Regions from separate parts of the Mesorhizobium newzealandense genome, predicted to be linked through region 4. Evidence: riboswitches for the same ligand, from Rfam matches in the RefSeq annotation. Region 4 holds a riboswitch; each other region holds the start of a gene.
What was found. Region 4 has a riboswitch for thiamine pyrophosphate ahead of thiC (phosphomethylpyrimidine synthase ThiC). Riboswitches for the same ligand answer to the same signal wherever they lie in the genome.
Positions count from the first base shown of each region.

Region 1: it holds a riboswitch for thiamine pyrophosphate, as region 4 does, so the genes downstream of both, thiC (phosphomethylpyrimidine synthase ThiC) here and thiC (phosphomethylpyrimidine synthase ThiC) in region 4, are expected to answer to the same signal.
Region 2: it holds a riboswitch for thiamine pyrophosphate, as region 4 does, so the genes downstream of both, ACFSOZ_RS29110 (YkoF family thiamine/hydroxymethylpyrimidine-binding protein) here and thiC (phosphomethylpyrimidine synthase ThiC) in region 4, are expected to answer to the same signal.
Region 3: it holds a riboswitch for thiamine pyrophosphate, as region 4 does, so the genes downstream of both, thiB (thiamine ABC transporter substrate binding subunit) here and thiC (phosphomethylpyrimidine synthase ThiC) in region 4, are expected to answer to the same signal.

Region 1 covers NZ_JBHUGZ010000012.1:241,592-249,215, reverse strand. The annotation lists gene ACFSOZ_RS17665 (hydroxymethylpyrimidine/phosphomethylpyrimidine kinase) at 1-653, opposite strand, end outside; gene ACFSOZ_RS17660 (thiamine phosphate synthase) at 644-1,249, opposite strand; gene ACFSOZ_RS17655 (thiazole synthase) at 1,246-2,019, opposite strand; gene thiS (sulfur carrier protein ThiS) at 2,021-2,218, opposite strand; gene thiO (glycine oxidase ThiO) at 2,218-3,186, opposite strand; gene thiC (phosphomethylpyrimidine synthase ThiC) at 3,183-5,006, opposite strand; TPP riboswitch at 5,111-5,227, opposite strand; partial or broken gene ACFSOZ_RS17635 (3-oxoacyl-[acyl-carrier-protein] synthase III C-terminal domain-containing protein) at 5,324-5,577, opposite strand; gene ACFSOZ_RS17630 (DUF982 domain-containing protein) at 5,932-6,174, opposite strand; one part of gene ACFSOZ_RS17625 (IS630 family transposase) at 6,403-6,744, shown strand; one part of gene ACFSOZ_RS17625 (IS630 family transposase) at 6,747-7,349, shown strand; partial or broken gene ACFSOZ_RS17620 (hypothetical protein) at 7,510-7,624, shown strand, end outside.
Region 2 covers NZ_JBHUGZ010000019.1:149,448-157,071, forward strand. The annotation lists gene ACFSOZ_RS29095 (ABC transporter substrate-binding protein) at 1-257, opposite strand, end outside; gene ACFSOZ_RS29100 (ABC transporter ATP-binding protein) at 250-1,029, opposite strand; gene ACFSOZ_RS29105 (ABC transporter permease) at 1,026-1,835, opposite strand; gene ACFSOZ_RS29110 (YkoF family thiamine/hydroxymethylpyrimidine-binding protein) at 1,871-2,479, opposite strand; TPP riboswitch at 2,470-2,583, opposite strand; gene ACFSOZ_RS29115 (LysR family transcriptional regulator) at 2,755-3,666, opposite strand; gene ACFSOZ_RS29120 (SDR family oxidoreductase) at 3,818-4,555, shown strand; gene msrA (peptide-methionine (S)-S-oxide reductase MsrA) at 4,741-5,259, opposite strand; gene ACFSOZ_RS29130 (glycosyltransferase family 39 protein) at 5,393-6,937, opposite strand; gene ACFSOZ_RS29135 (hypothetical protein) at 7,131-7,624, shown strand, end outside.
Region 3 covers NZ_JBHUGZ010000005.1:20,603-28,226, reverse strand. The annotation lists gene ACFSOZ_RS07285 (RNA polymerase factor sigma-32) at 1-514, shown strand, start outside; gene ACFSOZ_RS07280 (M48 family metalloprotease) at 530-1,999, opposite strand; gene thiQ (thiamine ABC transporter ATP-binding protein) at 2,258-3,040, opposite strand; gene thiP (thiamine/thiamine pyrophosphate ABC transporter permease) at 3,033-4,628, opposite strand; gene thiB (thiamine ABC transporter substrate binding subunit) at 4,810-5,808, opposite strand; TPP riboswitch at 5,852-5,966, opposite strand; gene ACFSOZ_RS07260 (thiamine diphosphokinase) at 6,055-6,699, shown strand; gene ACFSOZ_RS07255 (ABC-F family ATP-binding cassette domain-containing protein) at 6,701-7,624, shown strand, end outside.
Region 4 covers NZ_JBHUGZ010000004.1:2,861-10,484, reverse strand. The annotation lists partial or broken gene ACFSOZ_RS07135 (IS630 family transposase) at 1-346, opposite strand, end outside; gene ACFSOZ_RS07130 (DUF982 domain-containing protein) at 575-817, shown strand; partial or broken gene ACFSOZ_RS07125 (3-oxoacyl-[acyl-carrier-protein] synthase III C-terminal domain-containing protein) at 1,171-1,424, shown strand; TPP riboswitch at 1,521-1,637, shown strand; partial or broken gene thiC (phosphomethylpyrimidine synthase ThiC) at 1,741-3,563, shown strand; partial or broken gene ACFSOZ_RS07115 (D-alanyl-D-alanine carboxypeptidase family protein) at 3,572-4,113, shown strand; gene tmk (dTMP kinase) at 4,193-4,867, shown strand; partial or broken gene ACFSOZ_RS07105 (DNA polymerase III subunit delta') at 4,864-5,917, shown strand; gene ACFSOZ_RS07100 (hypothetical protein) at 6,040-6,165, opposite strand; gene ACFSOZ_RS07095 (hypothetical protein) at 6,346-6,693, opposite strand; partial or broken gene ACFSOZ_RS07090 (amidohydrolase family protein) at 6,782-7,624, shown strand, end outside.

The DNA of each region.
Region 1 (7,624 bases), on a different contig from region 4:
AGCATGCAACCCGTTCCGCGCATCGATACTGCAAGGCGCGGCGCATCGAAGCGAATGGGTTCTTGACCGGAGTGCAGCAGGATATCCGTCGATCGAAGTCCTTTTGCATGGCCGCCCTTGATCAGAATGGCCTGCGCGCCGGCGGCCAAGAGCTCCTGGCCTTGCCAGACCGCTTCATCCTCGTCGACCGCTTGCTTGGCGCCGATAAGGAGCGCCAGCTCGACGAGATTGGGTGTGACCAGACAGCAAAGCGGCACCAGATCACGCTTCATGGCAGCGATGGCGCCTGCTTCCAGGAGCGCCCGGCCCGACGTGGAGGCGAGCACCGGATCGAGTATTGCCGGCACCTGCGGATTTTCGCGGAGCACTGCGGCTGCGGCGGCGATGATCTCGGCGGTCGCGAGCATGCCGATCTTGATGGCCGCCACCTCGTTGGCCTGAAGTGCCGCCCGCATCTGGTCGGCCACCAGACCGGGTTGCAGATGACGGATGTCCATGACGGCTTCGTGCGTCTGGACTGTCACCGCGGTCACCGCAAGGCAGGTGCGCACGCCAATGGATGAGATCGTCTCGACATCGCGTGCGATGCCGGCACCCCCGCTGGAATCCGACCCACCAACGACAAGCACATGCGGTTCTCGCCTCAGCGCCATTTCTTTGTCTTTTCAATCCATTCCCGCGTGCGTGCCTCGGGATCGGCATTCAGCGTGATGTCGGTGACCACCGCGGCGCTGTCGGCGCCGGCCTCGAAGACGCCGTCGATCCGCTCAGGATTGAGGCCGCCGATGGCGACCAATGGAATCGGCGCGACTTGGCACTTCCATTCGCTGATCCGTTCAAGTCCCTGCGGCGCCCATTTCATCTTCTTCAGGGTAGTGGGATAGATGGGACCGAGGGCGATGTAGTCAGGCTCGGCGGCCATCGCCGTTTCCAGTTCGGCATGATCGTGGGTCGACAGCCCCAGCTTCAATCCGGCGTACTTGATCGCCAACAAATCGGCCGCAGCCAAATCCTCCTGGCCGAGATGAACGAAGTCGCAGCCTTCCTCGATGGCAAGTCGCCAATAATCGTTGACGATCAGTTGGCAACCATGGACCGCGCAGACATCGTTCGCGCGGCGGATTTCGGCGCGCAGCTCGTCCTCGTCCCTGTCCTTGATGCGAAGCTGGACGAGCTTCACGCCGAGCGGCACCAGCCGTTCGATCCAGGCGGCGCTGTCGACGATCAGGTAGAAGGGATCGAGCTTCATGACAAAACCGCCCTGCCGAATGTCGGCGTCGATGGTGCCGCGACATCGCGCGGCTCGAGCATTCCCGCGATGAAAGCCTCCCGTCCGGCATCGACGGCCTTGCCGAAAGCGCGCGCCATGCCGACCGAATCGGCCGCCTTGGCAACCGCGGTGTTCAGCAGCACGGCATCAAAGCCGAGTTCCATGACGATCGCCGCATGCGATGGCCGTCCGAGCCCCGCATCCACGATCAAAGGAACGTTGGGGAAATGTTGGCGCATCGAGCGCAACGCCGTGATGTTGATCGGCCCAAGCGCGGAGCCGATCGGCGCGCACCACGGCATCAGGACCTTACAGCCCGCCTCCAGCAACCGCTCGGCAACGACGAGATCGTCGGTGGTGTAGGGGAATACGACAAATCCGTCCTCGCCCAGGATGCCGGCGGCTTCGACCAAGCCGAACACATCCGGCTGCAGCGTGTCGTGGTTGCCGATCACTTCGAGCTTGATCCAGCTCGTACCGAAGACTTCGCGCGCCATTTTCGCGGTGATGACCGCTTCCTTGACGGAGTGGCAGCCGGCAGTGTTGGGCAGGATTCTCGTGCCGAGCGAGCGGATCAGCGACCAGAACTTTTCGCCGGCCCTGCCGCCCGCCATCTCACGGCGCAACGATACGGTCACTACTGACGTGCCCGACGCCTTGACCGCATCGGCAAGGATGGCCGGCGAAGGATATTGCGCCGTGCCGAGAAGCAGCCGGGAGGACAGTGGCGTCCCGAAAAGCTCGAACATGCTAGCCTCCCTGCATCGGCGAGAGGATTTCGATCCAGTCGCCGTCGCTCAACTGGAACTCCGCCCGATGGGCTTTGTGCACGAGGTCGCTGTTGACGGCCGTCGCCAGCCAATCGCCCTCATAGTCGAGCGCTGCAAGCAGCTCTGCCAGCGTGGTGGCGGCAACCTCATGCGCTTCGCCGTTTACGGTCAATTTCATCAGGCAAGCTCCATGGGTTCGTCAGCGAAGACGAGTTCGGCCGCCTGCCGCGCCATGGCTGGCGCGAGAAGAAAGCCATGGCGATAAAGCCCGTTGATGGCGACGGTGTTTCCACGCGCTTCGACACGCGGCAGATTGTCGGAGAAGGCCGGGCGAACACCGACGCCGGTCTCGACGATACCGGCCTCGCCGAAGGCTGGATGGAGCGCGCAGGCCGTGCCCAGAAGCTCCATCATAGAGCGGACCGTGACCGGTCCAGCGCCGTCGCTCTCGATCATCGTCGCGCCGATCATGAAACGATGGTTGGCGCGCGGTACCGTGTATAGCGGAAAGCGCGGATGAAGCAGCCGCACGGGGCGCGATAGCGCGATATCAGGCGTGTGCAGGATCATCATCTCGCCGCGCACGCCGCGCAGCCTTCCGTCGTCCGCCGCCATTCCCGTGCAGTCGATCTCGTGCTCGAACCCGGGAAGCTGCCGCGCGTCCGTGGCGAAGCTGATGTCGACACCCATCGCGACAAGCTTGTCGTGAAGCGCCGCCATCGCCCGGCGCGGGTCGAGATGCGCCTCGCCGGGGAAGAACAGCCCACGCCGGAAACGCTCGGCGAGATCGGGCTCCAGCCGCGCGATTTCCGCTTCATCGAGCCAGCGATGGCCCGAGGTGCGGCCGGCGAAGCGGTCCAGCTCGCCGCTGTCACGCGGCGGTGCCACAACCAGTGTTCCGGCCTGCGTCACCTGACCAGGCAGCACCGCCTCCCACCAGTCGGCGGCGCCGCGTCCGAGATCCAGCACCGGCTGCTCGGCGCTTTCGCGCTCGCACCACGGCGCCAGCATGCCGCCGGCGAACCACGATGCATTGCCTCCACGGCCGTGCCGGACGTCGGCGACGGTGACCGCCGCGCCGCGTCTGGCCAATTCGAAGGCCGCCGTGAGGCCGGCGACGCCGGCCCCTTTGACCAGCACCCTCATGACGGCTCTGGTCCTTTGGGCACGCTGTCGCTCACCGGCATGTAGAGATTGCCGCCATCGCGATATTTTTCCGCCATCGCCGCCATTCCTTCCTTCTGCGCTTCGGCACGAATGTCGTGGGAGATGCGCATGGAGCAGAATTTCGGCCCGCACATGGAGCAGAAATGCGCCAGCTTGTGGGCCTGCTTCGGCAAGGTCTCGTCGTGGAACGAGCGCGCCGTTTCTGGGTCGAGTGACAGGTTGAACTGGTCTTCCCAGCGGAACTCGAACCGCGCCCGCGACAGCGCGTCGTCGCGGATCTTTGCCGCGGGATGGCCCTTGGCAAGATCCGCTGCATGCGCGGCTATCTTGTAGGTGATCACGCCGGTCTTGACGTCATCGCGGTCGGGCAGGCCTAGGTGCTCTTTCGGCGTCACATAGCAGAGCATGGCGGTGCCGAACCAGCCGATCATGGCGGCGCCGATGCCCGACGTGATGTGGTCATAGCCCGGGGCGATGTCCGTCGTCAGCGGCCCGAGCGTATAGAACGGCGCCTCGCCGCAGATCGCGAGTTGCTTGTCCATGTTCTGCTTGATCTTGTGCATGGGGACATGGCCCGGACCCTCGATCATCACCTGGCAGTCCTTGGCCCAGGCGATCTTCGTCAGTTCGCCAAGCGTTTCCAGTTCGGCGAATTGCGCGGCGTCGTTGGCGTCAGCGATCGAGCCGGGGCGAAGGCCATCGCCGAGCGAGAAGGAGACGTCATAGGCGCGACAGATGTCGCAGATCTCCGCGAAATGCTCGTAGAGGAAGCTTTCCCGGTGATGGTGCAGGCACCATTTGGCCATGATCGAACCGCCGCGAGAGACGATACCCGTGACCCTGTCAACGGTCAGCGGGATGTAATGCAGCCTCACGCCAGCATGGATGGTGAAATAGTCGACGCCTTGCTCGGCCTGCTCGATCAGGGTGTCGCGATAGACTTCCCAAGTCAGGTCCTCGGCGATGCCGCCGACCTTTTCGAGTGCCTGATAGAGCGGCACGGTGCCGATCGGCACCGGCGAATTGCGCACGATCCATTCGCGGATGTTGTGGATGTTGCGGCCGGTCGACAGATCCATCACCGTGTCGGCGCCCCAGCGGATCGCCCAGACCATCTTTTCGACTTCCTCGGCCATCGAGGAGGTGACGGCGGAATTGCCGATATTGGCATTGATCTTCACCAGGAAATTGCGGCCGATGATCATCGGCTCGCTCTCGGGATGGTTGATGTTGGCGGGGATGATCGCGCGCCCGCGCGCCACCTCGTCGCGCACGAATTCCGGCGTGACGAAATCGGGAAGCTTCGCGCCGAAGGCTTCGCCGTCGCGTTGCAGCTTGCCGTGCAGGATCTCGCGGCCAAGGTTCTCGCGGATGGCGACGAACTCCATTTCGGGCGTGATGATGCCGGCGCGGGCATAGGCAAGCTGGGTCACCGCCTTGCCGGCCTTGCCCTTGAACGGGCGGTTGCGAACGAGGAATTCCGGCGTCAGACGCTCGCCCACGGCGAAGCCGTTGTCTTCCGGCCTGACATGGCGGCCGTCATAAGCTTCGACATCGCCTCGCGCTGCGATCCATTCGTGCCGAAGCCGCGCCAGGCCTTTCTCGATGCTCGTCTCGACCGTCACATCGGTATATGGGCCAGATGGATCGTAGACCGTCACGGGCGGTTCACCCGCCGTCGGATGGACTGAGATTTCGCGCATCGGCACCCTGATCTGTGGATGGAGGACGCCGGATTTGTGGATTTTTCGTGAGGCAGGCAGCGGTCCCGTGGAAACCGCTGGGGTCAAGGCATTCATTTGAGGCTCCTTTGCTCATTGCATTGGAGACCCAGTTCTGTGCCGGAAGGATGAAAAGACGCTTTGGCCGACCTGCTCGAGACAGGTCTTCGGGCATAAACTCCCGCAAAGCGCTTGCACCGTCCCTACGCCAGTATGAACTGGATCAGGTTCAACGGGTCACTGCGCTGCGAAAGCCAGCAGTATCTCAGCCCCTTGTCGGGACCCCCCTGGTGAATGTCTGGAGTTGAACGGGACGGCGCCGCTTTGTCAAGCGCCTGTCGACCGGCCATCCATCTCACTCGGACAGTTTTGGCCCGTGGGCGGCCACCGCTCGGCTATATTCCAACGACGACAGCGCCGCCGCTCAAGCCCGCTCCCGCCGCCGCCAGAAGAACTTTTTCGCCAGGCCGAAATGGCTTCGTCTGGTGGCCAGTGACAGCGTCAGCGGGATCGTCGCGGCGGAAGAATTGCCGTATTCGGCGATCGTCTTGACGACAGCACGATCGGCAAGGCCAAGGTTTTTCCCTACGGCATCAAAAATGCGGGCATTGGCCTGGTGCGGCACGAAGCGGTCGATGTCCTGCGGCTTGTGCGTGAGGCGGCTTCTTCTTCGACAACTCCAGAGGCCCTCATGCAGGTCATCGACGGCGAGCCCGTCGTCGTGGAGATCCGCAGGGGGGGGCAGCGCCGACGGCGTGCCGGAGAAGCAATGCGGCCCTTCTGGCGGCGACGACAGGGTTGCGTTCCACCAACCGGAAAGACCTCCGCCGCAAACCTGAGCTTGGCGGATGATCCAACGAATCAATCTTGCGCGACGAGCGCAGCACTCGATACGCAGCTATGTATCGCGGCTACAAGAGTAAGCGTTCGTTCGATCTATTTGTCTGCGTTACTGCTCTTGCGGGGGGGGTTGAAGTAATTGAGGCTATTATAATCTTGTAACTCAATCACTGCGCAGAATTTTCGCTTCTAACGCCGCCACAACGAAAGCCCGTCTGGCAACCAGCGGGTGGGCTTCGCCACGCAGAACCTGAAGGCATGCATCCATAGCCAGTTTCCGCTTCTTCGTCTGATCATGGAAGCTCCGGAGCAGAATCGTGGCCGCGTCGTTCACATCGAAAATGACGCGCTCACGGTCATGTCGTCCAACTTGCACTACCACCGGTCGGACGAACCTGCTCGACATCCAATTACACCCTCAATACCGAGCTTGGTGCGGTCTGCGCCTGCCATGACGTCGGCTCGTTTCATACATGTATTGCCGAGGGCCGAATAGGGCCAGCAGACCTTGCCGGCCTTCACACTTCGTGCGCCAGCCACCTAGAGCGGTTTTCCCTTAATCGGAGTCGTTTGTTTGCAGTGAACGGCTTGTTCTGATTCCCTGATCGAAGTGATTTGCGGAAGGAGCAGCGGCATGGCACGAGCTTACAGCCTGGATTTGCGGACGCGTGTTATCGAGGCGATAGAGGCAGGCCTGTCGACCCGAGAAGCGGCACGGCGGTTTGCCATCGGGATATCGACGTCTGGTGCATGGTATCGGGCCTGGCGTTCGAGCGGCAATCTGGAACCTGGGCGGCAGGGCAAGCCGAAGGTATCGAAGCTGGACGCGCACGAGACTTTCATTCTCGCCTTGGTCGAGACCGATGAGCGGGACATCACGCTTGCCGAGATCGTCGATCGCCTTGCGGCAGAGCGCGGGGTCAAAGCCAGCCTGACGACGGTCCATGCGTTCTTCGCAAAGCGTGGCATCACGTACAAAAAAAGACAGCGCACGCGGCCGAACAGCAGCGACCGGATGTTTTGGCAGCGCGGGAAGAGTGGTTCGAAGGCCAACTCGATCTCGATCCGAGCCGCCTGATCTTCATCGACGAAAGTGGCCTCAATACCAAGATGGCCCGGCTACGAGGCCGCTCTGCGCGTGGACAGCGTTGCCGGGCGGCTGTTCCTCATGGGCACTGGAAATCCACGACCTTCACGGCCGGCCTGCGCCTCGACGGGATCGTCGCGCCCTGGCTCCTGGACGGCGCCATGGATGGCGAAGCATTCCTGGTCTACTTGCGCCGCGTCCTCGTGCCGACGCTTCAACCCGACGATGTCGTCGTGATGGACAACCTGCCTGCTCATAAAGTGGTCGGTGTCCGCGAAATCATCGAGGCTGCGGGGGCTTCCCTTCGCTATCTTCCGCCCTACTCCCCGGACTTTAACCCCATTGAGATGGCCTTCGCCAAGCTGAAGGCTTTACTGCGAAAGGCAGCAGCCCGGTCCATCCCGGAATTATGGGACGCCGTGGCCGTCGCCATCGATCGTTTCCACCCCAAAGAATGCGAAAACCTGTTCGCCCACGCCGGCTACGATGCCTAACCGTGATTATCCAGAAACTGCTCTAGCGCAAACTCTGCCGCAATGCCGGCGCTTCTGGCGGCGGGCGGGGATGCCGGCAGAGGTAGAGGGCGGGCGGGCCTGCAGCGGCGGGTGAAGGTCCGGGAGAGAGGCTCCCGGCGTCCGCCGCGGAGCAGCAACCATGACACAGATGGAATTTCACACGCCCGTCCGTAACGCGCGTGCCGGTTACAAGGTCGACGTCAGCCGCGGCCAGCGTGTCGGTCGCGTGTCGTCGGAGTGGTTCAATCGGCCGG
Region 2 (7,624 bases), on a different contig from region 4:
GCGACGCGGTTGGCGACAAGCGTGCCGGCCCCAGTATCGCTGTAGGGCAGGATATCGACCTCGAGTCCGGCTTCGGAATAGAAGCCTTTGTCGCGGGCGACGAACAGCCCGATGTGGTTGGTGTTGACCGTCCAGTCGAGTGCGACGGTGACCTTTTGTGCCGCCGATTGCGCTTGAGCCCGCCCCGTTCCGGCAATGAGCGGAACACCCGTGGCAAGGGTCAGCAACAAGGCTTGCCGGCGCGTCAAGTCAGTCATGATCGTATCCTTTGGATGGGTGGGGGTTGGGCCCGGGGTTGAGGATGATGTCGAGAATCTCGGTTTCAAGCGTGCTTGCCTGCAGCGCGGCCACTCCGGTCGGATCGCGCGGCCGCGGCAGCGGCACCTTGATTTCGCGGACGATGCGGGCCGGGCGCGCCGACAACACATAGATGCGGTCGGACAGGAACACGGCTTCGCGCACATCGTGGGTGATCAGGAGCGCCGTCCAGCGGTGGTGCCGCCACATCTGTTCCAGCCAGCGTTGCATGGCGGTGCGGGTCAATGCGTCGAGCGCGCCGAACGGTTCGTCGAGCAACAGCATGTCGCGCTCCTGCACCACGGTGCGCAAAAGCGCCGCGCGCTGGCGCATGCCGCCCGACAACTGCGCCGGAAAATGCCGCTCGAAGCCGGCAAGCCCGAATTCGGCAAACAGCGGCGCGACGCGCGCCCGCGCCGCCTTGCGCCTGATGCCTTGCACTTCGAGCCCGAGTGTCGTGTTGTCGAGGATGCGTCGCCACGGCATCAGCGCGTCACGCTGCGGCATGAAGGCGAAATGCCTGCCGTGGTCGTCGAGCGGTGCGCCATCGAAGAACATCTCGCCCTCGCCGTGCTGCCCGCCGGTCAGAAGCTGGAACAGCGTCGACTTGCCGGCGCCCGACGGACCGAGGATGGAGACGAATTCACCGGCGCCGACGCTTAGCGAAATGTCGGTGAGCACGTCGAGCCCGCCGAACGCCTTGCGCACATGCCGCAGTTCGAGCCTGCTCATTGCCGCGGCCCCGTGCCTGCAGCCCGTTCCCAGGGCATGACAAGGCGCTGCAGCAGCACCGTCAACCCGAACAGGACAAGTGTCAGCGCGGCGCTGACACCGACGGCGGCCAGCACCAGATCGGGGCGGAAATTGTTCTTGGCGTTGAGCATGTAGATGCCCAGCCCCTTCGCCGCACCGGCATATTCGGCGAAGATGGCGCCGACCACGGCATATGTGATGGAGATCCTCAGGCCAGCGAAGAAATAGGGCAGCGCCGAGGGCAGCCGCGCCAGCACGAAGACGCGCCAGCGCCCTGCCCCCATGGCGCGCAGCATCTGGCCGATCTCGGTCTCCGTCGCCTCGTAGCCCTCGACCAGTGCCACCAGCATCGGAAAGAAGGTGACCAGCGCCACCAGCATGATCTTGGGCGTCAGCCCGAAGCCGAACCACAGCACCACCAGCGGTGCGATCGCCACCAGCGGCAAGGTCTGGCTGACGATGAAGACGGGAAACAGCGCACGCCGCAGCGGCCGGAAGAAATCGACCAGCATCGACAGCGCAAAAGCAGCGCCGAGCGAAAAGGCAAAGCCGATCAGCGTGGCGCGGATGGTGGGAATGGCATTGTCGACCAGCGCCTCGCGATTGAGCATCGCCTGCTCGAAGACGCGCGACGGCGTCGGCAGCGTCGTCGGCTTGATGCCGGAACAGGTGGCGTAAAGCTGCCACGCCAGCAGCAGCAGCCCGACCGAGATCACGGCTGGTGCTGCCTTGACAAGAAGGCTCGCGATCGGACGCGAAGCGACTGATGGTGAGGCCACGGACATAACCTTTGACGGGGTCGCGCGAAAGCGCGGCTGGCTCAGACGGCCGACGGGCTGTTGGCCGAGACCGTGACGTCGAGGGTTACGTGGCCGGCGCCGGGCCCGAAGCGGCAAAAGGCCTCGTCGAGCGCCGAAAAGATCGCGCCGGCATCGCCGCGCAATTTCGTGCAGAAATGCTTCGAGCGCTCATAGACGCCGGACTGCTTGAGAAAATCGATGCAGCCGTAGATCTCGTCCATGTGGTCGTCGGTGCCCATCACATAGAGCGAGAACTGCGCTGCCGCCGGCTGGCCGGTGGCGGCCGCGCCGCGCACTGCCGCGATTGCCGCGTCCTTGCGCGGGCCGAGTGGCCCGGCAGGTCCGCCAAGCGCATCGGAGCTGCAGATCGGATCATCCGGCTCGCCGGGGCAACCGCGCGAGATGGCAGCCGACAGCACGCAATGTTTGCCGCTGCGTGCCGCCGCCACGAACAGGTCCCGCATCGCCGGAAACAGCACTTCGGGCGGCCCGACCAGCAAGGTCGAGATGTCGTCGGTCTCGATCCGGAGCCGATCGCGGTAGGGATCGAGCGCGCCCAGCGCGCCAAGGATGACGCCGACGAAATCGTCGGCCATGGGATATAGGGAAATCTGTGCGCCTGAAAACATCGCCCGCCTCGCTCCGCTGGTATTACCCAGATCAGCTTCTAGGGTCTGTGGGCTTGCCGCCCCCGTCTCAGCCCCGACCGTACGGAGCACCCCTGTGGATGCGCGGGTTAAAGCACCATTCGAGCTGAAGCGAAAGCCGTTTTTTCGGCGCGCTGCGCCAAAAGCATTGCGCCAGGCCCGGGCCTGAGCGGAAACCGTCGATGCTGGCGGAGCGGAGTTCTGTCGGGAACCTTCGCTGCCGCGACCGAAACCCGGGCCGCTGGAACGACAAACGCTCAACCATCTGGCAGCGTCTGGCGACCATGGCGCAGGAAATCGACGAAGGCGCGCACGGCCGGCGGCGTATGACGCTGCTTCTGATAGCAGAGGAACCAGCCGGGAAAGGTCGCGCACCATTCATCCAGCAGCGACACCAGCTTGCCGGCATCGATCAGCGGGCGCACGAGATCTTCCGCCCAGAAGGCGATGCCGACACCCTGCACGGCGGCGGCAATCCCCATGTCGCGGCTGGAGACGACAAGCGGGCCGTTGACCGCGACCGAGAACCATTGGCCGTCCCTGGCGAATTCCCAGGGATAGAGGCCAGCACTGCCCGGCCGGCGCCAATTGATGCAGCGGTGCTGGAGCAGATCGGTCGGTTCCGACGGCGATCCGCAACGGGCGATGTAATCCGGCGAGGCCACGGCGAGCTGGCGCTGCATGCCGCCAAGCGCCACGGCGACCATGTCGGCTTCGAGAAATTCCCCTAGCCTGGCGCTGACGTCATAGCCGGCCTCGACAATATCGATGGCCGCATCGTCGATCGTCACATCGAGCACGATGTCCGGCCATGCCTGGTGAAAACGGCCGAGCACCGGCTCCAGATAGGTGGCGGCGGCAACGCTTGGCATATGGACGCGCAAGATGCCGGCCGGCGTGTCGCGCAAGGCGGTCGCATCGCCGACCGCCGCCTCCATCTCGGCCATGGCCGGCGCGAAGCGCGCATGCAGGCGCGCGCCGGCTTCGGTCAGCGAGAGGCTGCGGGTCGTGCGGTTGAGCAGGCGCAGGCCAAGCCGCGCTTCGAGCTGACGGATCGTCTGGCTGAGCGTCGACGCCGAAATCCGGAGATCTTCAGCCGCATGGGCGAAGCTGCCATGCGCGACGACAGCGGCAAAGGCCTTCAGCTCCGCATAGTCACTGCCCCGCATTATGCCGGATTCCTCAATGAGTGTGATAGTATTCTATCGCATTTTCCATAGAGCGTCTGCCGCCTAGCTTGAGGGACATGTCTCGGACGCCGAACACGATAGGCCCGGCACCGAACCCCTTTGAATTTCCCTCTGAGCAGGAGCAACGAGCATGCTGAAACTTAACGGAAAAATCGCCCTGGTGACTGGTGCCTCCTCCGGCATTGGCGCGGCATCCGCACTGACGCTCGCGGAACAAGGCGCGGTCGTTGCCATCGCGGCGCGGCGCCGGCAGCGGCTCGACGATCTGGCCACACGCATCCGCGACAACGGCGGCGAAGCCTTGGCCATCGAGGCCGACATCACCGACGAAGCGCAGGCAACCACCATGGTCCGGCGCGTGCTGGAAGACTATGGCCGGCTGGACATGCTGTTCAATGTTGCCGGTATCGGCGTCGCCGCCCCTTTCCAGAACACCACCACCGGCGAATGCCGGGAAATGGTCGATATCAACATTCTGGGTCTGCTCTACACGATCAACGCGGCGCTGCCGGCGATGAAACGGCAGAAAACAGGCCACATCGTCATCGTCTCGTCGGGCACCGGCCGCTACATCCATCCATCGGTGGTCTATTCCGGCACCAAGCATGCGGCCAGCGCCATGGCGGAATCGCTGCGCCGCGAAATCGGCAAGGACGGCATACGCGTCACCGTGATCGAACCCGGCGCGGTCAGGACCGAGTTCACCGCCAACATGCGCGACGATGTGCGGCTGGCGGTCGAGCAAAGGTTGGGCGACATGGAGCAGCTGGAGAGCGAGGACATCGCCGCCGCCATGCTCTACGCAGTCTTGCAGCCGCCAAGGGTCAACGTCAACATCCTGACGCTCTATCCGACGCAGCAGGCTTGAAAACTCCCGCAGCCCGTTCCCTGCCCCGATGGATTACCTCCGTGGCAGATGAAGGTGGCGCCAGTCCGACAGTTATAAAGTTTTCGCATTTTTCTTATAACTCGCTTGAAATTCGGAGCAAAGCGCACGATGCCGCTCGACCACCTCGTCGAACGGCATGTCCGGCGGAACCGGGAACTGTGAACTTACGAAACCGCCTTCTCGCGAACCGGCAGCTTCCAGCCCGGCCGGACGAAGTGGCAGGTGTAGCCGTTGGGGTATTTCTCCAGGTAGTCCTGATGTTCAGGCTCGGCTTCCCAGAAGGGACCGGCCGGTGCGACATCGGTGACGACCTTGCCCGGCCACAGACCGGAGGCGTCGACATCGGCGATTGTGTCTTCGGCAACGCGCTTCTGCTCGTCGCTGGTGTAGTAGATCGCCGAGCGATAGCTCATCCCGACATCGTTGCCCTGGCGGTTGCGGGTCGTCGGATCATGGATCTGGAAAAAGCGCTCCAGCAGCGTACGATAGCTGATGATGGCCGGATCGAAATTGATCTCGATGGCCTCGGCGTGGGTGTCATGGTTGCGGTAGGTGGCGTTGGGCACGTCGCCGCCACTGTAGCCGACACGGGTGGAGATGACACCGGGATAGCGCCGTATCAAATCCTGCATGCCCCAGAAACAGCCGCCGGCAAGCACTGCGCGTTCGGTCGAAGTCGCCATATCACGTCTCCTCAAAAGCAATTCCAGGAAAAGTGTAGCGGTTTTTCCGTCTGGAATTGCGCAAAAGCAAGTTTGGATCTCCCCATAAATGGGCATTGTCTCTTGCTTCGTCCAGCGGACCGGCCGACCTGCTTCAGTTGCTCGTTTGGGCGAGGCTGTCGATCGCACTCGGCAACTGCGGCGCGCCGGGCAAAACGGCGGCAAAACTGATCGCCACCGGTGGCGCCTTGAGCGACCAGTCGAAAAGAACGGTCTTGACCGGGATGTTGCCCACCCATGCCAGCAGCTGAGCTGGCACGTCGCGCCCAGGCCAGATCAGGAGTATGCCGTGGTCGCGCAGCCGCTCCTTGGTGATCCAGGGGGAGTACTGCATGTTCAGGTCGGTGAAGATCGACGGCTTGTCATAGGCATTGAGGCCCGCCAGCGGCGCAAGAAGGCCATGGCCGCCAACGATGTCGAGCCGATCGGGCGTCGCCGCGTGCCAGACGGCCTCGGCCTCGTCCGAGATCTTCTGCGCCGGCCAGCAGACGGCGTCCATGCGCCCGCGCAGATTGCATTTCGTCCAACGGATGCCCGCATAGGCACCGGAGATGCCGACAATGAAGATGAGTGCGCAGATCGCCAGCTTTCGCATCTCGACGTCGCCGAGACGGTGGCCCAGCAGAGCCAGCGCCACAACGCCGGCAAGATTGTACATCGGCGCGCCCCAGGCCTCGCCTACGCCGGAGAACAGGGACGCCACCATGACGAGCACCGCCGGGCCAAGCCCCATCCACAGGAGATAGACCAGCGTACCGCGCCCGACGGGCTCTTGCGGCGGGGGCAAGCGCCGCAGCAGACCTGATATCGCCAGCACCAGGACAAAGCCGCAGAGCCCGGCCATCTGGACGCCGATGTAATAAAAGCGGGAGCGATGGGCCAGCACCCACTGATCGCGCCAGGCGGCATACGTCAGCGGCAGGAAATCGATGCGGTAGAGCTCGACGGCCAGCGGCGCTGCGACAGCGACGAAAACCGCGAGCCCAAGCCATGGCCAAGGCGTGGCGAGCCGGCTGCGTGCCCGCGCGTCGGACAACAGCCAGATCGCGCCGAACAGCAACAGCAGGCCGGTCGAGAACTTGGCGTAGAGCCCGACGCCCGACACCAGTCCGAGTGCCAGCCACCAGCCCGGCCCGCCGCCACGGCCCGCACGCCACAGCAGCCAGCAGATGGCTGCCCAGAAGGGCATCTGCGCGTAGTCATGATTGAACTGCGGGGTCGGCCAACCGAAGAAATAGAGCGACGGCATCAAGAGCACGGCGGCCAGCGCGCGCCTCTGCCCAAGCAGGTCACGGGCCAGCAGATAGACCAGGACGAAAGTCGCCGAGATCATCAGCTGGGCCACGAGATACTGCGGCCAGCGGAACGATCCGGTCAGAAGATGGCTGGTCTCGAGCAGCCATGCGGGAAGTTGTGGGTGCTTGTAGGTCAACAGCACCCATTCGCGTCCCCACATGAAGCCTTCGACGACATCGTTGGGCGGCGAGACGTTGATAAGTGCGGGCATCGCCGTCCAGCAGATTGTCTGCATCAGGCACAAAATCGCCAGCAAATACCAGGGGCGACCGATCAGACTGGACAAAACCGATGCGGAATCGACACCGGCGGCAGGCAATCCCGCCGGCCCCCATTTGTCCATGGATCGATCTATCCCCACCATGCGGCGCTTAAATCACATAGTCCGGTTTAACGAACAGCCCCAAACATCGAAGCTTACGAAAAAGTATAGCTGTGTGCCATTGCAGCACCAAGATCGAGCAGGAACATCGCGCTCCTCTCTCCAGGCAGGACAGCGCTGCACGTCTGGCCCTGTGCGAAAAATCCGGGTTCCAATGCGCCACCATCATGCCGTCATCCACTACCGTGCGCTCGATTTCTGGATGGCGCGTGCGGCCGTCCTCGTCATCATCTGCCTGCAGCTTCTGGTCATCAACAACCTCTCATTCGGGCCGCGCTGGCTGGCGCCGGGGCTGGAAGCCGCCCTGCTGCTGCCCTTGTCGGTGGCCACGGCCTGGACCCAGGCCGCCACCCGAAAGGCGGTCGAGGATCACGAGTGGCATGCGATCGGCCAGTTTCGCGTCATGATCCGCAGAACCGCCCTGACCATGACCGCCATCATCAGTGTCATGAATTGCGGCTCGCTGGTCCTGCTGGTGCGAGCCTTGCTGGAGGGCCACGCCGGCAATAGCGGTACGACGCTGCTGATCGACGCGCTCAACATCTGGGTGACCAACGTCATCGTCTTTGCCCTGTGGTTCTGGAGCACCGACAGGGGCGGGCCGCCGACCTGCGGCCTCGTCAAGCTTGCTCAGGCCGATTTCCTGTT
Region 3 (7,624 bases), on a different contig from region 4:
CGGCACCAGCTCGGCGCAGAAGGCGCTGTTCTTCAACCTTCGACGCTTGCGCGCGCGGCTGGCCAACGGCGCCGAACCACTGTCCAACGCAACGCTCTATCGCGAAGTGTCGGAGGCACTCGGCGTCTCCGAGGCTGACGTGGCGATGATGGATTCGCGGCTGTCGGCGCCTGACTCCTCGCTCAACATGCCGATTGCCGATGACGCGGGTTCGACCGAGCGGATGGATTTCCTGGTCTCCGACGATCCGCTGCCCGACGAGATCGTCGGCGACAAGATCGATGTCGCACGCCGCTCGCTCTGGCTAAGGGAAGCGCTTCGCGCGCTCAACGCGCGTGAGCTGAGGATCATCGAGGAACGCCGGCTGAACGACGAGGGTGCGACGCTGGAAGCGCTTGGCGAGACGCTTGGCATCTCCAAGGAACGTGTCCGCCAGATCGAGGCGCGCGCCATGGAAAAGCTCAAGGTCGCGCTGGTGAAGCAGAACCCGGAATTTCTGGCGACTGCCGCCTGACCGGCGGCATGCGTCTTACTTGTCGGTGACGATCTTGACCTTGTCGCCGGCCGACACCGCGGCACCCGGCGACAGCGCATTGAGCACGCGGAACAGGTCGAGCTTGCGGTCAACACCAACCATCTGGGCGGACAGCGAACCCATCGTCTGGCCGGGCTGAACGGTGACGACGCGGATATGCAGCGGCTTCAGGGCCGCCTTTTCCGCCGCGCTGAGGATACGGAACGATCCGCTGACCGAACGCGCCACGGTATCCAGCGAGGTGCTGGCGGATGGTGCCGCGGTCAGCAACCGGTAGACCTGGCCGCCGGCGCGGATCACCGCGATGTCGAACTGCCAACCTTCGGCGCCGGCATGCGCGGTCGCCGCCTCATTGCCGTTGATCGTCTCCTGCTTGACGCTGCTGTCTTCGAGGCCAGCCACCCAACCGCTGCGGATATAGTCGGTGAGCGCGCGGTTCTTGTCGATGGAGACGCCGTCGAAGCGGATCGCCATGTCGCCAGGCCCGGTTGCGGTCACAGCCGCGGCCGAATTGTCGATGATGAAGCCCTGTGGCACCGAGAAGGACACGCCAAGGCCCGGATGGAGGAAGGTTTCGCCGCGCACATAGCCCTCCTCAGGCGTGTCGCCATAGAGCAGGCCGTCTATGCCGGCGAGGAAGGAATCGCGGTCGCGTGTGCCGACGCCGGGTGCGCCGAACTGGCGGGCATGGCGCTGCGCCAGATCGATGCGCTGCGGGGTGTTGGGGTGGGTGGCCAGGAAGTCGAGGCTGGCGTCAGTGGCGCCACTGATCGAGCGGAAGTCGGTATAGGCCGACATCGACTGCAGGAAGCGGCCGGCGGCGAAAGGATCGTAGCCGGCTTCGCCGATCGACTTGATGCCGATGGCGTCGGCCTCCAGCTCCTGGTTGCGCGAGAACTGCGCCAGCCTGAGTTTGCCGCGGATCAGCGCCGCCTTGGCGGTCGGGCTGTCGCCCAGCACATCGGAAACCACCTTGGTCGCCAGGCCTTCCTCGGCCTCCAGCTGCTGGCGCTGCAGGCCGTGATTGGCGGTGACGTGGCCCATCTCATGCGCGATGACCGCGGCCAGCTCAGCCGAATCATTGGCCAGCGCCAGCAGGCCACGCGTGATGTAGAGATACCCGCCCGGCAGCGCGAAGGCGTTGACGTTGGGCGAATTCAAGATGGTGATGCGATAGGTCTGCGTCGGGTTGGCCGACACGACGGTCAGATTGCCGACCACCTTGGCGACCATGCGCTCGAGCTTGGGATCGGAATATTCGCCGCCATAGGTGGCCAGGATGCGCGGATGCTGCGCCTTGGCGAGTTCGGCAAGCTTGCTGTTGGCGGCGACATTGTCGACCGTGATCGGCCTGTCGGAAGGCTGGAAGCCGGATTCCTGAACCTCGGGTGGCGTGAACATCTGGCAGCTCGCCAGCGCCACGGCAAAGCCAGCCAGCGCGAGAAAGCGCGCCAGCGGATTCATTCGTAGTCTGTCAACGCCGATCGCCAGAACGGCTTCCTTTCGGGTCCCGGCGCATGACCACGAAAATCGGGGGCGATCTTCGGAACATGTCATGCGCTATCTCAAACTGCTGCAGCATCCGTCGCACGTCCCTCGGGGCGGGCGGCGGGTACTGCAGGCAAATCACGGCCTGTGCCGGACCGGTAAGGCGGACCTAGCCACACTCCTCCAGCCATGGCAAGCAAGCGCCACATCGCCTGGAGCCGGTTTGACCGTAAATTATGTCCGCTTCCGGGCAACATCTCGTGATACGGCATCCCCGGCGCTTGCACCGACATAGCGCCGGAACGCTTCCGGGCCAGCCCCGGTGAAGAAATCATCCGCCTTGCCGGTCGCCGCGACAACGCCATTGTCCAGAAACACCACGTGGTCGCCGATGCGGCGGGCATCCTCCGGCTGGTGGGTGACGAACAGCACCGTCATGCCGCGTTCGGCGTGCACTGCGGCGACCAGATCCAGCATGTCGTCGCGCAGCGCCGGGCCGAGCGAGGCGAAGGGTTCGTCGAGCAGGAGCACCGGCCGATCGCGCACCAGGACCCGGGCCAGGGCGACTCGCTGGCGTTCACCGCCGGAGAGTTCACGCGGCAGGCGCTTTTCCTTGCCGGCAAGGCCGGTGCGTTCGAGCGCCCCGGCGATCGCGGCGCGGTCCGCTTCGGTCAGCTGCAAGGATGGCGAGCGGCCGAGCCCGACATTCTGCTCGACGGAGAGATGGGCAAAGAGGTTGTTTTCCTGGAACACCATCGACACCGGTCGCGCTGACGGCGGCTCGGCGTTGACATCGGCCCCGCCGATCAGCAGGCGGCCCGACTGCGGCGTCTCGAAGCCGGCCACCAGGTTGAGCAGCGTCGACTTGCCAGAACCGCTCGGCCCCATGATGGCTGTGATTTTCGCCGCGGCGAAATCGACGTCGAAAACGAGCGGCGCCTCGCCATAGCTGAACGACACCTGGTCCAGCCGCACCGGAGCGCCCTTTTCAGACCTGCTGGCCGCCCCGTCAGGCATCCCGGTTCTTCTCCCTTCCCAGCCAGTGTGCGGCTACGATCAATGCGAGGCAGACGAGGCCGAGCAGCAGCGCCAGGCCGGCGGCGTCCTGCGTGCGGTAACTGCCCATGCGCGCCAGGAGAAGGTAGGGCAATGTCTGCACGGAATCACTGCCGAACAGCGCGATGACGCCGAGGTCGCCGAGCGACAGCGCCATGGCGAAAGCAAAGGCGGTAGCGAGCGGCCGCCGCAGCGACGGCCAGTCGACCAGCATCAACCGGCTCCAGCCCACAATGCCGAGCTGCGCACAGAGCCGCTCGTGACGCTCGCTCGCCGCATCATAGGCGGGACGGACAGCGCGCAGCGCGAACGGCATCGCCATCACCGCGTTGACGGTGACGACCATGACCGGGGCGATGGCAAAGACATCGCCGACATGGCGCAGCAACAGGAACCAGCCGGCGCCGACGACGATCGGCGGCACAACGAGGACAAAACCGGCGCCGGTATCGGTGGCGTGTTCCAGCATTGTCTTGGGAGCAGTTCGGCGGTTCAGCGCCAACGCCCGGCGCGCCATGGTCAGCGCCAGCGACAACGTCACGGAAAGCAGCGCCGATAGGAAGGCGAGCACCGCACTGGTCAGCGTCGCCTGCCGCACGGCAACCTCGCCGGCCAGCCGGCCGAGATCGGCGCCAAGTCCGGCCATCACCGTGGCGACCATCGGTCCGGCAACGAACAGCAGCGTCAGAACGATGAGCACGACGTTCAGCAAGGTCTCGGTCCCATTGACGGAGAGGTATCGGCGAGGTGCAACCGGCAGATTGGTGTCGCCGACCACATTGGCGCCAAGCCGCGTCAGGGCCAGCACGACAGCAAACGTCAGGGCAATCTGCAGCAGCGTCAGCGTCACAGCGCGCGCGGGATCGAAATCGAAGCGCAGCGCCTGGTAGATGCCGACTTCGAGCGTCGTCGCGGCCGGACCGCCGCCGAGCGTCAGCACGATCGTGAACGAGGTGATGCAGAGCATGAAGACAAGCCCGGCGACACCCGGTAACGCCGCACGCAGCGTTGGCCATTCGATCAGCCGGAACGCCGGCCGCGCCCCCATGCCGAGTTGGCTCGCCAGCCGCCACTGATCGGCGGGAATGGTCTGCAGTGCCTCGAGGAACAGCCGCACGCTGAGCGGCAGGTTGAAGAAGACATGGGCGACGAGGATGCCCGACAGGCCATAGATGCCCGGCCAGTCTCCACCGCCGATCACGCTGAACACGCCGGCGAAATAGCCGGCGCGGCCATAAAGCGCCAGAATGCCGAGTGCCGCGACGATGGCCGGCAGCGCCAGCGGCACGGCGAACAGCTGCAGGATGAAGGCGCGGCCAAGGAAGCGCGGATGCCGCGACAGCGCGCGCGCCACGAACAGTGCCGGCACCACCGAAAGCAGCGTCGAGAGTACGGCCTGCCACAAAGTGAAGCGAACGACGCGGAGGAGATAGGGATCGAAGGCAGCCCAGGCGCCGGAGAAATCGTGAGCGCCTTCGATGAGCAGTCCGGCAAACGCACCGCCGATCAGCAGCGCGATGGCGGCAAGCGCGATGATGCCGGCGCTGATGCGGGTGTCAGAGGACGGGCGTCTTCGACCCTCCCCCTTGTGGGGAGGGTCGGCAAGTGGATGTCGCGAAGCGGCATCTGCTGGCCGGGGTGGGGGTGAGGCCGTCTTCAAGGTTGCAGCCCCCACCCCGCTCCGCTACGCGGATCGACCCTCCCCACGAGGGGGAGGGTGAAACGCGCTCTCATTTGCTCATCACCGCCAGCCATTCATCCACCCAGGCCTTGCGGTTGGCGGCGACCTCTTCGGAGCTGAACAGCAAGGTCTTGGTCGGCTTGACCAGTTTGTCGAAGGCAGGGTTGAGCGGCTTGTCGGTCTTGCCGGCCGGGAACATCCAGTTGGTCTCGGGGATGGCATCCTGGAATTTCGGTCCGGTCATGAAGGCCATGAACTTTTCCGCCAGCGGATTCTTGGCCCCTGTCGTGGTGATGCCGGCGACCTCGATCTGCAGATACTCGCCCTCTTCGAACGACGCTGCCTGGTAGCGCTCGGTGTTCTCGGCGACCATGTGATAGGCAGGTGAGGTGGTGTAGGACAGCACCATCGGCGCCTCCCCCTTGGTGAACAGGCCGTAGGCCTCGCTCCAGCCAGGCGTCACGGTCAGCACCTTCGCCTTGAGCTTCGCCCAAGCCTCCGGCGCCTTGTCGCCATAGACCGACTTCACCCACAACAGCAGGCCGAGGCCCGGCGTCGAGGTACGCGGATCCTGGATGACGATCTTGTCGTCGGCGCTGCCTTCGACTAGGTCCTTCAGGCTCTTCGGCGGGTTCTTCAGCTTCTCGGTGTCGTAGACGACGGCGAAATAGCCATAGTCGAAAGGTACGAAAATGTCGTCGCTCCAGCCGCCCGGCACATTGACACCGGACACGGCGCCATGCGGCGCAAACAGGCCTGTGGCCTTGGCATCGGCGGTCAGATTGGTGTCGAGGCCGAGCACGATGTCAGCCTTGGTCGATGCGCCTTCCAGCCTGACGCGGTTGAGCAGCGCGACGCCATCGGCGACCGAGACGAAGTCGACATCGCAGCCGCATTCGGCCTCGAATTCCTTCTTCACCACTGGACCCGGACCCCAGTCGGCGGTGAAGCTCTCATAAGTGTAGATGGTGAGCTTGTCCTTGGCCAAGGCCGGCCCGGACAGGACCACAGCCATCGCGGAGACAAGAGAGTATAAAAGCGTGCGCATCGGCGCCTCCTTCGTTCGAATTGAAAGGAATTGAGGCGTCGGACTGTCCGAAACGTCTAATCCCTCCGCCGGTACAAACCGGATCAGGTTCAGCGGGTTGGCGACTTTGCCTCTCAGCCGGTCCGCGAAGATCGCGTCCGGCACCCCGTTAGAGCGTTTCGACACATAGGCCCGGCCGATCCCCCACGCAAGTGGGAGTTTGCCGGCCTTCCGTTTCCCGTGCCGGGCTGGTAAGGGCCACACGATATGAGCACATTCACCATCCTACTTGGCGGCGATCTCATCCGCACGCCCCGGCTCGACCGCCAGGTCGAAGGCTCCCGCGTCATCGCCGCCGACGCCGGCATCGGTTATGCGCGGCTGCTGGGTCTAGTCCCGGAACTGTGGGTGGGTGATTTCGATTCGGTACCCGCCAACCTGCCGGACGATCTCGCCGCCGTACCCCGCCGGACCTTCCCGGCGGAGAAGGATAAGACCGATGGCGAACTGGCCATCGCCGCCGCGCTGGAGCGCGGCGCGACCAGCCTGGTGCTCGCCGGCGCCTTCGGCGGCAAGCGCGCCGACCACGCCTTCTTGCATCTGGCGCTCGCCCTGCGGCTGGCCGAGGCCGGAACGAGGATGCTTCTGAGCAGCGGCGCCCAGGAAGGCGTCCCGCTGCTGCACGGGAAAGCCGGCTTCGACTATGCCGACGGCACGCTGTTTTCGGTGCTCGGCTTTTCCGATCTTTCCGGCCTGACTGTCACGGGCGCCAAATGGCCGCTCGACCATGTCAAGGTGGCGTTCGGCTCGTCATTGACCATCTCCAACGAGGTCAGGGGTCACCTCGAAATCACGCTCGGCCATGGCCGCGCATTGTTGCTCGCTCACCCCTATCCCCTACCTGAAAGCTGACATGGCCCCGCCTCTTCTCAATCTCGACGGGATAAAACTGACCTTCGGCGGCACGCCGCTGCTTGATGGCGCCGCCTTGACCGCGTCGGCCGGCGACAAGATCGCTTTGGTCGGCCGCAACGGGTCCGGCAAGTCGACGCTGCTGAAGATCGCCGCCGGCCTGATCGAGCCGCAGGATGGCGAGGTGTTCCGCCAGCCCTCGGCGACCGTCCGCTATTTACCGCAGATGCCCGACATGGAGGGTTTCGCAACGGTCCGCACCTATGTCGAGGCGGGACTTGGCCCCGCCGACGATCCCTATCGCGCCAGCTATTTGATGGAGCATCTCGGCCTGTCGGGCGAGGAGCGGCCGAACGATCTTTCCGGCGGCGAGGCCAGGCGCGCCGCCCTCGCCCGCGTCATGGCGCCGGAGCCCGATATTCTGCTGCTCGACGAGCCGACAAACCATCTCGATCTCTCGGTGATCGAATGGCTGGAAGAGGAGCTCGTCCGCACCTCCTCGGCACTCGTCGTCATCTCGCATGATCGCCGCTTCCTCGAGCGCGTATCGCGCGCCACAGTCTGGCTCGACCGCGGCCAGACCCGCAGGCTGGACAAGGGCTTTGGCCATTTCGAGGAATGGCGTGACGTTGTGCTGGAAGAGGAAGAGCGCGAACAGCATAAGCTCGGCCGCCAGATCGTGCGCGAGGAGCACTGGCTGCGCTACGGCGTGACGGCGCGGCGCAAGCGCAACATGCGCCGGCTGGGCGAATTGCAGACCATGCGCCAGCGCTTCCGCGGGCATCGCGGCGCCGAAGGTTCGGCAACCATGGTGGCCAGCGACGCAGCCGAATCCGGCAAGCTGGTGATCGAGGCGAAAAACATCGAGAAGAGCTTTGGCGACCTCACCGTGGTCAAGGGGTTCTCGACCCGCATCCAGCGCGGC
Region 4 (7,624 bases):
TTTGTACGTGATGCCACGCTTTGCGAAGAACGCATGGACCGTCGTCAGGCTGGCTTTGACCCCCGCGCTCTGCCGCAAGGCGATCGACGATCTCGGCAAGCGTGATGTCCCGCTCATCGGTCTCGACCAAGGCGAGAATGAAAGTCTCGTGCGCGTCCAGCTTCGATACCTTCGGCTTGCCCTGCCGCCCAGGTTCCAGATTGCCGCTCGAACGCCAGGCCCGATACCATGCACCAGACGTCGATATCCCGATGGCAAACCGCCGTGCCGCTTCTCGGGTCGACAGGCCTGCCTCTATCGCCTCGATAACACGCGTCCGCAAATCCAGGCTGTAAGCTCGTGCCATGCCGCTGCTCCTTCCGCAAATCACTTCGATCAGGGAATCAGAACAAGCCGTTCACTGCAAACAAACGACTCCGATTAAGGGAAAACCGCTCTAGGTGGCTGGCGCACGAAGTGTGAAGGCCGGCAAGGTCTGCTGGCCCTATTCGGCCCTCGGCAATACATGTATGAAACGAGCCGACGTCATGGCAGGCGCAGACCGCACCAAGCTCGGTATTGAGGGTGTAATTGGATGTCGAGCAGGTTCGTCCGACCGGTGGTAGTGCAAGTTGGACGACATGACCGTGAGCGCGTCATTTTCGATGTGAACGACGCGGCCACGATTCTGCTCCGGAGCTTCCATGATCAGACGAAGAAGCGGAAACTGGCTATGGATGCATGCCTTCAGGTTCTGCGTGGCGAAGCCCACCCGCTGGTTGCCAGACGGGCTTTCGTTGTGGCGGCGTTAGAAGCGAAAATTCTGCGCAGTGATTGAGTTACAAGATTATAATAGCCTCAATTACTTCAACCCCCCCCGCAAGAGCAGTAACGCAGACAAATAGATCGAACGAACGCTTACTCTTGTAGCCGCGATACATAGCTGCGTATCGAGTGCTGCGCTCGTCGCGCAAGATTGATTCGTTGGATCATCCGCCAAGCTCAGGTTTGCGGCGGAGGGTCTTTCCGGTTGGTGGAACGCAACCCTGTCGTCGCCGCCAGAAGGGCCGCATTGCTTCTCCGGCACGCCGTCGGCGCTGCCCCCCTGCGGATCTCCACGACGACGGGCTCGCCGTCGATGACCTGCATGAGGGCCTCTGGAGTTGTCGAAGAAGAAGCCGCCTCACGCACAAGCCGCAGGACATCGACCGCTTCGTGCCGCACCAGGCCAATGCCCGCATTTTTGATGCCGTAGGGAAAAACCTTGGCCTTGCCGATCGTGCTGTCGTCAAGACGATCGCCGAATACGGCAATTCTTCCGCCGCGACGATCCCGCTGACGCTGTCACTGGCCACCAGACGAAGCCATTTCGGCCTGGCGAAAAAGTTCTTCTGGCGGCGGCGGGAGCGGGCTTGAGCGGCGGCGCTGTCGTCGTTGGAATATAGCCGAGCGGTGGCCGCCCACGGGCCAAAACTGTCCGAGTGAGATGGATGGCCGGTCGACAGGCGCTTGACAAAGCGGCGCCGTCCCGTTCAACTCCAGACATTCACCAGGGGGGTCCCGACAAGGGGCTGAGATACTGCTGGCTTTCGCAGCGCAGTGACCCGTTGAACCTGATCCAGTTCATACTGGCGTAGGGACGGTGCAAGCGCTTTGCGGGAGTTTATGCCCGAAGACCTGTCTCGAGCAGGTCGGCCAAAGCGTCTTTTCATCCTTCCGGCACAGAACTGGGTCTCCAATGCAATGAGCAAAGGAGCCTCAATGAATGCCTTGACCCCAGCGGTTTCCACGGGACCGCTGCCTGCCTCACGAAAAATCCACAAATCCGGCGTCCTCCATCCACAGATCAGGGTGCCGATGCGCGAAATCTCAGTCCATCCGACGGCGGGTGAACCGCCCGTGACGGTCTACGATCCATCTGGCCCATATACCGATGTGACGGTCGAGACGAGCATCGAGAAAGGCCTGGCGCGGCTTCGGCACGAATGGATCGCAGCGCGAGGCGATGTCGAAGCTTATGACGGCCGCCATGTCAGGCCGGAAGACAACGGCTTCGCCGTGGGCGAGCGTCTGACGCCGGAATTCCTCGTTCGCAACCGCCCGTTCAAGGGCAAGGCCGGCAAGGCGGTGACCCAGCTTGCCTATGCCCGCGCCGGCATCATCACGCCCGAAATGGAGTTCGTCGCCATCCGCGAGAACCTTGGCCGCGAGATCCTGCACGGCAAGCTGCAACGCGACGGCGAAGCCTTCGGCGCGAAGCTTCCCGATTTCGTCACGCCGGAATTCGTGCGCGACGAGGTGGCGCGCGGGCGCGCGATCATCCCCGCCAACATCAACCATCCCGAGAGCGAGCCGATGATCATCGGCCGCAATTTCCTGGTGAAGATCAATGCCAATATCGGCAATTCCGCCGTCACCTCCTCGATGGCCGAGGAAGTCGAAAAGATGGTCTGGGCGATCCGCTGGGGCGCCGACACGGTGATGGATCTGTCGACCGGCCGCAACATCCACAACATCCGCGAATGGATCGTGCGCAATTCGCCGGTGCCGATCGGCACCGTGCCGCTCTATCAGGCACTCGAAAAGGTCGGCGGCATCGCCGAGGACCTGACTTGGGAAGTCTATCGCGACACCCTGATCGAGCAGGCCGAGCAAGGCGTCGACTATTTCACCATCCATGCTGGCGTGAGGCTGCATTACATCCCGCTGACCGTTGACAGGGTCACGGGTATCGTCTCTCGCGGCGGTCGATCATGGCCAAATGGTGCCTGCACCATCACCGGGAAAGCTTCCTCTACGAGCATTTCGCGGAGATCTGCGACATCTGTCGCGCCTATGACGTCTCCTTCTCGCTCGGCGATGGCCTTCGCCCCGGCTCGATCGCTGACGCCAACGACGCCGCGCAATTCGCCGAACTGGAAACGCTTGGCGAACTGACGAAGATCGCCTGGGCCAAGGACTGCCAGGTGATGATCGAGGGTCCGGGCCATGTCCCCATGCACAAGATCAAGCAGAACATGGACAAGCAACTCGCGATCTGCGGCGAGGCGCCGTTCTATACGCTCGGGCCGCTGACGACGGACATCGCCCCGGGCTATGACCACATCACGTCGGGCATCGGCGCCGCCATGATCGGCTGGTTCGGCACCGCCATGCTCTGCTATGTGACGCCGAAAGAGCACCTAGGCCTGCCCGACCGCGATGACGTCAAGACCGGCGTGATCACCTACAAGATAGCCGCGCATGCAGCGGATCTTGCCAAGGGCCCATCCCGCGGCAAAGATCCGCGACGACGCGCTGTCGCGGGCGCGGTTCGAGTTCCGCTGGGAAGACCAGTTCAACCTGTCACTCGACCCAGAAACGGCGCGCTCGTTCCACGACGAGACCTTGCCGAAGCAGGCCCACAAGCTGGCGCATTTCTGCTCCATGTGCGGGCCGAAATTCTGCTCCATGCGCATCTCCCACGACATCGTGCCGAAGCGCAGAAGGAAGGAATGGCGGCGATGGCGGAAAAATATCGCGATGGCGGCAATCTCTACATGCCGGTGAGCGACAGCGTGCCCAAAGGACCAGAGCCGTCATGAGGGTGCTGGTCTCGCAGCGGAACCGCAATCCGCTGCTGGCGATGGACATCGGCGCCGACGGGCCTGGCTGTCGGCGCGAGCGAGGCCTCAGGCTTCGGCATCGTCGGTTCGGTCAGTCACAATGGCACGCGGGTGATCGCGGCGATGAGCGGACTGGCCAGCGACAAGGAACGTGCTGAAGAGGCGCGAAAGCTGCTCGACTGGGTGTTCGCTCTTTCGAGAAGACCGAAATCTTCGCCAAGGACGAGGTGGTCGGCGAAGCCGAGGTTTTTGGCGGCGCCAAATCCGGGGTGACGCTGAAGGCCAGGGGCCCGATCGAGATCTTCCTGCCGATCACCAACCGCGACAAGCTGACGGCCAAGATCGTCTACAACGGCCCGGTTGCAGCACCTGTGGAGGAAGGACAGCCGGTGGGTGCGCTGCGCGTCTGGATTGGCGACACGCTGAGCCAGGAGACGCCGCTTTTCGCCGCCGAGTCGATCGGCGTCGCACATTGCCGCAACGCGCGCTCGACGCCGTCAAGGAACTGGCGGTCGGCTGGCTGCGCTAGCGCCGACGGCATAGACGTTTCCCCCGACGCGGACTATCTAGAGCGCTATAACACCCGCAAGCATGGCAGAGGCTTTTCGATTGGCGCGCGGATTTTCATCACCTTCGAAGGCGGCGAAGGAGCAGGCAAGTCGACGCAGATCGAGCGGCTGGCCAGGAAGATGCGCGCCAAGCGATATGATGTCCTGCTCACCCGTGAACCAGGCGGCTCGCCGGGCGCCGAGGCGGTCAGGCATGTGCTGCTTTCGGGCGCCGCCGAACCATTCGGGCCGAAGATGGAGGCGCTGCTTTTCGCCGCCGCGCGCTCCGACCATGTCGAGCAGGTCATCCGGCCGGCGGTCGAGCGTGGCACCATCGTGCTTTGCGACCGCTTCCTGGATTCCTCACGCGTCTACCAGGGCGTCACCGGCGGTATCGACCCCGCGTTCATGGATACGCTGGAGCAGGTCGCCATCAACGGCATGATGCCCGACATGACGTTGATCTTCGACATCGATCCGGCGGAAGGCCTCAGGCGCGCAACGCTGCGGCGCGGCACCGAAGCAACCGCCGATCGCTTCGAGAAGGAGACGCTGGCGATCCATCAGGCCCGCCGAGAGGCGTTTCTGGCGATCGCCGCGGCCGAGCCGGAACGCTGCATCGTCGTCGACGCAGCCGCCGATCCCGATACGGTCGAGAATGTCGTCACCGCCGCCGTGTTCGCGGCCCTGGAGGCAAGAACGCCGACGCGCAACAGGCAGGTAACGCCGGCATGATCTTCGAGCGCATCGCACCGGAGCAGCACGATACGCTGGACGGCGTGCCAGAGCCATCCGAGACACCACGTCTGGTCGGACACCGGCAGGCCGCGGAGATGCTGACGGCCGCCTATAGTGCGGGAAAGCTGCCGCATGCGCTTATCTTCTCCGGACCGGTCGGCATCGGCAAGGCCACGCTCGCCTTCCACCTTGCGCTCATCTCTTGCGGCACCCGGACTTCGCGCAGGCGCCCGAAAGCCTTGCCATTCCCGATCCGGCTTCGTCGCTGTTTCGCCAGATCGCCACCGGCGCGCATCCTTCGGTGCTGCATCTGACCCGTCCGCTCAACGACAAGACCAAGAGCTTCAAGACTGTCGTCACCGTCGACGAAATCCGCAAGGTCAGCCGCTTCCTGTCACTGACCTCGCATGACGGCAGCTACCGGGTCGTCATCGTCGATCCGGCCGACGACATGAACGCCAATGCCGCCAATGCCTTGCTGAAGAATCTCGAGGAGCCGCCGGCACGAACGCTGTTCATCCTGATCGTCCATGCGCCGGGCAGCCTGCTGCCGACGATCCGGTCGCGCTGCCAGGTGGTGCGGCTGACACCGCTCGATGCCGACGACCTGATGGCGGTGCTGGAAACCGCCGAACCGCCACCGCCAAACGATCCGGCGGCGCGGGCAGCGCTGGCCGAGCGGGCAGGGGGCAGCGCGCGCAGCGCGATCCTGTTGACGCAGTATGGCGGGCTGGAGATCGCCTCGACGCTCGATGCCCTGGTGGCGGCAAGAAAGGGCGATGTCGGCGGCGCGTTTCGCCTTGCCGAGGCTGTCGCCGGCCGCGACCTGGCGATCCAGTTCGAGATCTTCAACCGCCGGGCGCTCGACCTTTTATCGGACGCGCAAGCCGGGCTGCCTTGGCCGGCGATCTCGCCCGGGCCAAAACGCTGTCGGACACCTGGCATGAGGCGCTGGACGCCATATCCGAGACCGACACCTACAATCTCGACAAGAAGCAGCACGCCCTGACCATGATCGAGCGCCTGAATTCCGCAATGCGGATGTGACGATTTCTATGTGCATGCCGTTGCCCCAAAACCGGGGCCACTTTTGGGCGGCATGCATGGCCTCGGGATGGGCGGCCGCTTTCAGGCGCCGGTCGTGTTCTCCTCCAGCAGTCGGATCGCGCCTATTCGGGGCGCCGTGCGTGCTGGCTCGCTCGCTGCACCGCCAGCGCGGCATCATACTTTGCGCGATTGGCCCAATAGATGGTGGAAAACAGCAGCGCCTGGTCGCGGAAAGGAACGTGGTCCACCGTATCCGTGGCGGCCTCGGCTTCGATCCAGTCGGCGTGAAGTCGGCGGCTCCCATCCTGTCGCCACCGAGAGCCATCTGCTGGAAGCGATACATATGGTCCTCGATCTCGAGATAGCGATCGGCCAGACGATCGACCATTGCCGGTTTTGCATGGTGAATCTGCGAATCCAGCGCTCGCTCAGGTCCATGTCCCTTCGGGTTTGGAATACATGACGTTCCGGCGCGCTTCGAGCAGTGTGTTGGTGGCGACGACTTCATTTTCGCGCCACAGAAGCCGCATGGCCGGATCGTTCAGAAATCGGTCTGCGTAAATGGGATGAGGAAACGCGCTTTCTCTCAGCCCATCTATCTTGAAATAAACCAGCAGTTCGGAAGCCACGCTCGCTTCGAGTTCGTTGCGCTCCATCTTGCCGTGGAAAGCCTCGAATCCGATACCCGGAATGAAGGGCATGTGCGCGGCGTGCCAGATTTCGTGCAGGAGGTAGAGATCCTCGATGGCCGCAGCCGCATAATCATCCCGGCGCATTGTCAGCCCCCACCAGGTGCAGAAGTGCGCGCGCTCCAGGCGGTCGTTGGTGGTCTCGCAGCTGAAGCGCGGCAGGCTCGACGTCGCTGCCGGCACGACGATCGATGCCAGTGGCAATCTGGTCTCGCCGCCCTTCGTCGACCCGCATTTCCACATGGATGCAACGCTCTCCTACGGCATTCCGCGCATCAACGCGTCGGGCACGCTGCTCGAAGGCATTTCGCTGTGGGGCGAACTGAAGCCGCTGCTGACGCATGAGGCGGTGCGCGACCGCGCGCTTGCCTATTGCGACTGGGCGGTGTCGATGGGCCTGCTCGCCATCCGCACCCATGTCGATGTCTGCGATGACAGGCTGCTGGCGGTCGAAGCCCTGCTCGAGGTCAAGAAGACGATCGCCCCTTACATCGATCTGCAACTCGTCGCCTTCCCGCAGGACGGGTTCTATCGTTCGCCGACAGCGCGCGAAAACACCATCCGCGCTTTGGACATGGGGGTCGACATCGTCGGTGGCATTCCGCATTTCGAGCGCACCATGGCCGACGGCACGCGCTCGGTGACGGAGCTCTGCGAGATCGCGGCGAGGCGCGGCCTGATGGTCGACCTGCATTGTGACGAGACCGATGATCCGCTGTCGCGTCACATCGAGCAGCTTGCCTATGAGACGCAACGCCTCGGCTTGCAAGGCAAGGTCGCCGGTTCACACCTCACCTCGATGCATTCGATGGACAATTACTATGTTTCGAAATTGCTGCGCTGATCGCCGAGGCGGGTGTTTCGGCCATTCCCAATCCGCTGATCAACATCATGCTGCAGGGTCGTCACGACACCTTCCCGAAGCGCCGCGGTATGACTCGGGTCAAGGAGATGCAGGCGCTGGGTATCCGCGTTGGCTGGGGCCAGGATTGCGTGCTCGATCCCTGGTATTCGCTCG